2 regions of the Microbacterium sp. LMI12-1-1.1 genome follow, and region 1 is predicted to be linked to the other one. Evidence: predicted binding sites of a transcription regulator. Region 1 holds the regulator's gene; the other holds the start of a gene.
What was found. Region 1 encodes LexA, which represses DNA repair genes until DNA is damaged. Its sites were predicted from a motif close to TCGAACANNTGTTCGA; they were not measured.

Region 1 (3,867 bases):
CGGCGCCTGCGGGGCACCGTACGGCTTCTGGCCGCGGAGATCGGCGCGTATGGGGAGGTCTTCGAGACGTGCACTCACCTCTCCCATGGTAGGCGCGTGCGGTGCTGCTCGACCGCCGCGTGACGCCGGGCGACGGTCACCCGACCGACGGGAGCGGCTCAGCGTCCGCTGTCGTAGGCTGCCGGGATCGCGATGCTCTGACCGGCCTGCACGACGACGCTGTCGAGAGCGTTCAGTCGCACGAGCTCATCGACGACGTCGCGCGGATCGCGATCGGGGGCGATGTCTTCCGCGATGCTCCACAGCGAGTCGCCGTCAGCCACGGTCACCGTGCTGAACGAACCTGCAGGCGCGCCCGCGTCACGCGAGGCCAGAGCCGCGCCGCCGCCGATGACAGCGGCGCTCAGCGCGATGACGGCGGGCAGAGCGGCGATCGCGGCCAGCACTCTCCGGCCGCGGATCGTGAGGCGCAGTCGCGTCGACGGCGCAGCCGCCGGTCGCATGAACGCCTGCTGCGGAGTGCCCCCGGCGAGCTGCCGTGCCGTGCCGTGCACGCGCTGCGCCGCGACACGCGCGGCGCGCGTCGGCGACGGGACGGATGTCGTGAAGTCGATCGCGGTCATGCTGGGCTCCTCCTGATGGGGAGAGATTCGCATTCTCCACTCGGCCGGGAGTGGAGAATGCGAACCTCTCTTCCGAAGCTATCTTCGAGTCTGTAGGATGTCAATACCGGATCCGGGCGCCGATCTCTCGAACGCGACACGCGGCCGGGTTGTTCCCCAGATGCCCGCGATCCGGATACGGTTTCGATACGAGAACCCCACCACGGGCCTCCGACATTCGAAGAAACAGCGCTCCACCGCCGAGCGCAGGACGGAGCCGGAAGATGAGCGACGCGGCCGGGCGAGACAAGCCCCAGACTCGTCGGCGCAAGAGCCTCAGCGACAAGCAGCTGGCGATCCTCGAGGTGATCCAGCGGTCGATCGCACGGCACGGCTACCCGCCGAGCATGCGCGAGATCGGCGACGCGGTGGGCCTGAAGTCGCTCTCCAGCGTCACCCACCAGCTCAACCAGCTCGAGCTGAGCGGCTACCTGCGTCGCGACGCGGGCAAGACCCGCGCGATGGAGGTGCTGATCGACCTGCCCGGCACCGCGACCGAGAGCCCCGCCGACACCTCGCCCTCCGTGGGCGATGCCGCACTGGTGCCCCTCGTCGGCCGCATCGCCGCCGGCGTGCCCATCACGGCCGAGCAGCAGGTCGAGGAGATCTTCCCGCTCCCCCGCCAGCTCGTCGGCAAGGGCGACCTGTTCATGCTGAAGGTGTCGGGCGAGTCGATGATCGACGCGGCCATCTGCGACGGCGACTGGGTCGTCGTACGGTCGCAGGCCACCGCGGACAACGGCGAGATCGTCGCCGCGATGCTCGACGGCGAGGCGACGGTCAAGACGTTCCGTCAGCGCGACGGCCACACGTGGCTGCTCCCCCGCAACTCCGCGTTCGAGCCCATTCTGGGCGACGAGGCCACGGTGCTCGGCAAGGTCGTCGCGGTACTGCGCGCCGTCTGAACCTCGCGCCGACGGATCCCGGTGTCGGACGCGTTCGAGGCCGGAGTTCGACGCCGAACCGCGAGGTGGGTGGCGGTGCGTCATCCGCAGGCGCTATAAGGGGGGAATGACCGACCTCACCGCCGCAGACGAGACTGCCGCGCTCCGCGCGCGCCTCGACGCCCTCGAAGCCGAGAACGCCCGCCTGCGCGCCGAGACGCCGCCCTCACCACCGGTGACGGCCGCGGCCACGGACAGGCCGCACGGCAACCGCTGGCGGGCCTTCCTGTCGGCGCTGTGCATCGTCATCGCGACGATCCTCGTGCCGGTCTCCATCGTCGCCGCCTGGGCGCGCGTCGAACTCGTCGACGAGACGCGATTCGTCGAGACGTTCGCACCGCTCGCCGACGACCCGCAGGTGCAGGCGATGGTCGCCGATCAGGTGACCGTCGCCATCGAGGACTCCCTCGACCTCGAAGGCCTCACCAACGACCTGTTCGACGGCATCCAGCAGCTCGACCTGCCGCCGCGCGCTCTCGCCGCACTCGACCTGCTCCGCGCGCCCGCCGCCCAGGGCCTCCAGAACCTCGTCGACACCACGGTCACCCGGCTGGTGGAGTCCGACGCCTTCGCGGATGTGTGGGAGACGGCGCTGCGCGCGAGCCACCGATCGCTCGCGGCGGTCGCAGCCGGCGGCACCTCCTCGGGTGCGGTGGTCATCGGCGAGAACGGCGAGGTCGGCATCCAGCTCGGGCCGATCATCGAAGAGGTCAAGAAGCGGCTCGTCGACCGCGGGATCGGGTTCGCCGAGTCGATCCCGGTCATCGACAGGACCATCGTGGTCGCGCAGAGCGACGCGCTCACCGTCGTCGGCACCGTCTACAACCTCGCGGTCGCCGCGGGCTGGTGGACCCCGATCGTCGCGCTGGTGCTCTTCCTCGCCGGCATCCTCATCGCACGGCGACGGTCCACCGCCGTGCTGGGCACCGGCGTCGGCATCGCGCTCGGCGCGGGCGTGCTGGCGATGGGCCTGGGCATCGGCGGGTCGATCCTCGCGCTCAGCGCGCCGAACCTCGGTGTTCCGGCGGGCGCCCTCGCATCGATGTACGAACAGATCACCTCGGCGATGCGCGACACCGCGGTGGTCCTCACCCTGCTGGGCGTGGTGATCGCCGTCATCGCCTGGATGTCGGGCCGCTGGCGGGGCGCACGCGCCGCGCGCGGCGGCGTCGCCTCCATCAACGCCGGCGCGCGGGGTGCCCTGCTCAAGCGCGGTGTCGACACGGGCCGGTTCGGCGCGTGGCTCTACGCCCAGCGCGTGCTCGTGCGGATCGTGCTCGGAGCCCTGGCCATCGTGTGGCTGATGCTCTTGCGCCCGCTCTCGGTCGGCGAGGTGTTCCTCGTGCTCGTCGTGTGGCTCATCGTCTGGTGGGTGTTCGAGCTGCTGCAGCGCCGTCCCGAAGAGGCCGCGGCCGCCGCTGCACTCGCCGACGAAGCAGCAGCTGCCGCCGGTGCCGCCGAGTCGGTGCCTGCCGTCGACGGCGAGGCCGACACCGTCGTGATCGTCGACGGCGATCCCGCCGACCCCGACGCCGACACTCTCGTGATCGAGACGGATGCCGCGACCGACGCGGCCGCGGCACCCGGATCGAAGAAGGGCTCCTAGGCCGGCACGGTCGCCCGCACCGCCTGCGTCGCCGCCACGAGGTTCTTCAGCGACGCCACGGTCTCGTCGTACCCGCGGGTCTTCAGCCCGCAGTCCGGATTGACCCAGACGCGGCGCAGCGGCAGCTCGGCGACCGTGCGGTCGAGGAGCTGAGTGATCTCGTCCACCGACGGCACGCGCGGCGAGTGGATGTCGTAGACGCCCGGTCCGATGCCGGCGGCGAAGCCGGACGTCGCGATGTCTCCGATCACCTCGCCGCGGCTGCGGGCCGCCTCGATCGAGGTCACGTCGGCGTCCAGCGCCGCGATCGCGTCGATCACGACGTCGAACTCCGAGTAGCAGAGGTGCGTGTGCACCTGCGTGGCCGGCGCAGCGCCGGCGGTCGCGAGGCGGAACGAGCCGACCGACCACTCCAGGTAGGCCGGCTGGTCGGCGCGCTTGAGCGGCAGCAGTTCGCGCAGCGCCGGCTCGTCGACCTGGATGACGCGGATGCCGGCGCCTTCGAGGTCGGCGATCTCGTCGCGAAGGGCGAGCGCCACCTGGTTCGCCGTCTCCCCCAGCGGCTGGTCGTCGCGGACGAACGACCACGCCAGGATCGTCACCGGACCGGTCAGCATCCCCTTCATCGGCTTGTCGGTCAGCGACTGCGCGAAGG
Region 2 (3,867 bases), on a different contig from region 1:
CCTGCGTGCGGTCCTTATTGTCGACGTTCGCGCCGATCGTGAAGACCACGGACGCGGCGATGGTCGCCGCGATGATGAAGCCGACGAACATCACGACCACCACGGTCACCAGCACGGCCCCGTCGTCGTCGGGACGTGCATCCGTGCGCTGTTGAGTCCTGCGCAGCCGATCGATCACCAGCATCCGTCGCTCCCTGCTTCTTGAATCGACCGGGGCGCAATGTCGGCCGAGAACGTGACCGGCGCTGCATCGGTCGTGATCTTGAACGTGTAGGTCAGCGAGTTCGCTGTCGTGCGGACGAAGTAGGGCGTTGTGCCCTCCTTCGTGATACCTGTCTGCCAGGTCGGCCACGCGGTGCTGGGGGACGACAGCGTGCCGGAATCGGTGGTGAACTGAGCGCCCGGATCGGTGAGGCGGAAGCCCTGGCATTTGAGGTCGCCGGTGAGCGAGGTGCTCACCCGCAGTACTGTGCCGCTTTCCGTGACGTCGAAGTAGAGCGCGTTGCGCATCGCCCGCTCGATTGTCGATGAGACGAGCTGCCCGCGGTTGGTCGCCTGGGTCACGCTGGTCACCTGTTCCTGCGTGCGCCACGAGTTGACGAAGATCGTCGCGATCGCGGCGATGACGATTCCGCTCACGACGATGGCGACGATGAGCTCGATCAGGCCGAGTCCGTCGTCGTCGGTCGTGCTCGTGCGACGTGTCATGGGACGTAGATGAGTGCAGTGCTCGTGGCGAGGGTGCGTCCCTCGCCGACGATGTTGACGGTCAATGTGGCTGTCGCGCCGGGGGCGCACCCGGTAACGGAGCTCGTGGACGCCGAAAGAGAGACCCCACGTCCGTCGGTCACGGCAGGCCGTGCTGCGATCGAACCGAGGTAGGGACAGGTCGGCGTTGCTCGCGCGTCGTCAACGATGGAGTTCATGTAGCGCGTCGCGGTCGCTGTGGACGCCTGCTGCGACGACAGCATGATCCCCTGCCAGAGGGCAGGAAGTATCGCCACCGCGACGATGCCCAGCAAGAACATCGCGATGATCACTTCGACAAGGCTGAACCCCGCAGCATCAGTGCTACGACCCCTCATCCGCACACCTCCCCAAGTGGCAGAATCCCTGATCATCATGTCATACGGGGCCGAGGAGCAACGCCCCGGCCCCGCATGCGAACCAGCGTTCACGGAGACTTAGCGAAGCCAACCGATCCGGCGGTTGACTCGGTCAGCAGCCTGGCCCCGACTCCGCCGTAAGCGGCGCCGCCGTAGTACCAAAGCCGGAGGCCTTCACGCAGACCTCCTCAACCTTCGTCGGCGTGAAAGCTGCTCCCGCGGCATTCACGGTGGCCGCCGTGATCTTGGCACCTGTCACGTTGTACGGCGCAATCGCGGTGGTCACTGTCGTGTTCGTGTCGTTGTCGGCGAGCGCAGCCGCCACCGCGGTGGCGCTCTCCGCGGCGGCAGCCTTGACCGCGTTGGTCTCGGCGCTGCTCTGGATGTTGGCGAAGATCGGGATCGCGATCGCGACGAGGATCCCCAGGATCACGACGACGATGATGAGCTCGATGAGCGAGAAGCCCTCTTCGCCTTCTTCTTCACGGCGACGATTCGCCGCCTCAACATAGTTCTTGATAGTTGCACGCATGGCGCAGTGTCTCCCCAGTGTGTGAATTGATTGGTCAGCTCTGACCGCCGGCACAGCAAGTACCGGTTCACATGTAACCCCAGTAACGAACTCCCAGACTCTGTCAGAGCTGGGTTCGAGACACGCGCCCAAACGCGGGTCCCCTCCCGCCGTCGACGGTGTCAGACTCAGCCCCTTCATGTCAACGCGAGCGCATGCAGTGTTGCCTCAGGACTTCCTCAAGTCGCTTCACCACATCTCCGAGTGCGATGCCGGCGGTACGGAGATACCTGCGGCGGCTCAGCCCGGTGTCTGGGCGGTCGGGAGTCTCATGACGGATCGCCGCATTCCTGCGTCCGATCGTCGGCGCCGTCATCACCGTGCAGCGCCCGACACGCAAGCGCGAGACCCGTGTACGCGCCGGGCTAGACGTCCGACACGATCGCGCGGAGGATCACGAGTCGGGACATCACTCGCCGGCGCGGCAGGTGCGCCACGGTCACTGCGGAACGATATTTCGAGGCTGCTTTTCTCGAACATACTTTCTATACTGCGTAAACCTTGGTATCCTTCAGATATGGATATCTCAGCGAACACCCTCGATGATCTGGAGTGGCGCGCTGACTATGCCGACGACTGGTTCTGGGCGCCCGATGACCCTGATGATCCGGCGCTGACTCCTCCCGATGTCGCCGTCGCGGCGCTCTACTCGAGTGGCGAGGCCCACACCGCGGCGGTCACCGCGCTCGAGGGCCTGAGTGTTCGTGCCCGCGTGCTCATCGCCGACGAGTACGCCGCCATCGCGATGATTCTGACGGATGCCGCGGCCTGCCCCGACCCCTGGGTCGGAGCCGATCCGACCCACGACCCCGACTGGCGTGACCCGCAGGGTCGCTCGGTCGCTGCGGTGCGCGCGGAACGCCGCAACATCGCCGTGCGGGCGGCAGCGCTCGACGTTGCGACGCGGTTGGGGATGTCGGAGACGGCGGTTCGCACTCGCGCCGCACATGCCGACACGCTCCGCGAGCGATGCCCTCGGATCTGGGACGCATTTCGCGCCGGGCGCTTGCCAGCGCAGAATGCGGCCGCCGCGGCCCAGCTGGCGGCCTCGCTTCCCGATGACGCCGCCGAAGCCTGGGAACGGTTCGACGAGACCCTCGAGACGGGGGCGCAGCAGCTGCCGCCCGGCAAGTTTCGGCTGCGCGCCCGCGTGGTCCGCGAGCGCGTTCACCCCGAGTCCCTCGAAGTGCGCCACCAGCGCGCGGCAAAGGATCGCAACGCGTGGTTCGAGGCCGAACACGACGGCATGGCGACGCTCACGGTGCTCGGCCCCGCCGACCGGGTGTTCGCCCTGTACGACCACGCCGACGCCCGCGCCCACCACGAGAGCGTTCAGCCGGGTGAGGAACGAACCGTCGCGCAGCTCCGCGCCGACGCACTTCTCGACCTCATGACGACGGCGGCGCTCGCCGGATCAGACACACGTGCGCCTCGCCCGTCCGTCGCAATCACCGTGCCGGTTATGACGCTGCTCGGTCTCGACGACGAACCCGCCACCCTCGACGGGTACGGCCCCATCGACATCGAGACCGCCCGTCGGCTCGCCGGGGAGGCATCCAGCTGGGTACGGATCCTCACGCACCCGATCAGCGGCACCGTCCTCGACGTCGATCGCACCACCTACCGGGTTCCGAAGGCACTGCGACGATGGCTCGGCGTGCGCGACACGGTCTGCATCGGACCGGGCTGCAGACGCGCCGCCCGCGACTGCAACATCGATCATCGACTCGAATGGCAACACGGCGGCGCGACGGTCGACACCAACCTCGCGCCACTCTGCGAGGGGCACCACGTACTCAAGTCGAAGAGCAAATGGACGCTCTACAGAGACGACGTGACCGGAGCAACATGGTGGGTCTCCCCCACGACCCTCACCGTGCCCACCGAACCAGCGCCCTGGTGACACCGCCCATCCACGCCGCGCAAACCGAGCCGGATCGCGCCGTCGTGCCTGGTTCACCACCTACCTCCTGGATGAACCACTAGCGCCCGGATCACGCGACGTGCCTGAATCACGCCGTCGTACCCGGAGCACGCCGTCGTACCCGGAGCACGCAGCAGCGCCCGGATCACGCCGTTATACCCGGATCACGTATACCCGGATCACGCCGTTATACCCGGATCACGTATACCCGGATCACGCCGTTATACCCGGACCACGTATACCCGGATCACGCCGTTATACCCGGA

Region 2: MRBLMI12_RS17815 (HNH endonuclease signature motif containing protein) is a predicted target of LexA. The motif match lies at 2,150-2,165, and genes of this name have one in related genera.

The regions. Positions count from the first base shown of each region.
Region 1 covers NZ_JBEGIA010000016.1:31,348-35,214, forward strand. The annotation lists gene MRBLMI12_RS18255 (histidinol-phosphate transaminase) at 1-87, opposite strand, end outside; gene MRBLMI12_RS18260 (LysM peptidoglycan-binding domain-containing protein) at 159-503, opposite strand; gene lexA (transcriptional repressor LexA) at 887-1,567, shown strand; gene MRBLMI12_RS18270 (hypothetical protein) at 1,674-3,212, shown strand; gene metE (5-methyltetrahydropteroyltriglutamate--homocysteine S-methyltransferase) at 3,209-3,867, opposite strand, start outside.
Region 2 covers NZ_JBEGIA010000015.1:798,092-801,958, forward strand. The annotation lists gene MRBLMI12_RS22255 (PilW family protein) at 175-708, opposite strand; gene MRBLMI12_RS17805 (type IV pilus modification PilV family protein) at 705-1,124, opposite strand; gene MRBLMI12_RS17810 (type II secretion system protein) at 1,219-1,638, opposite strand; gene MRBLMI12_RS17815 (HNH endonuclease signature motif containing protein) at 2,195-3,580, shown strand.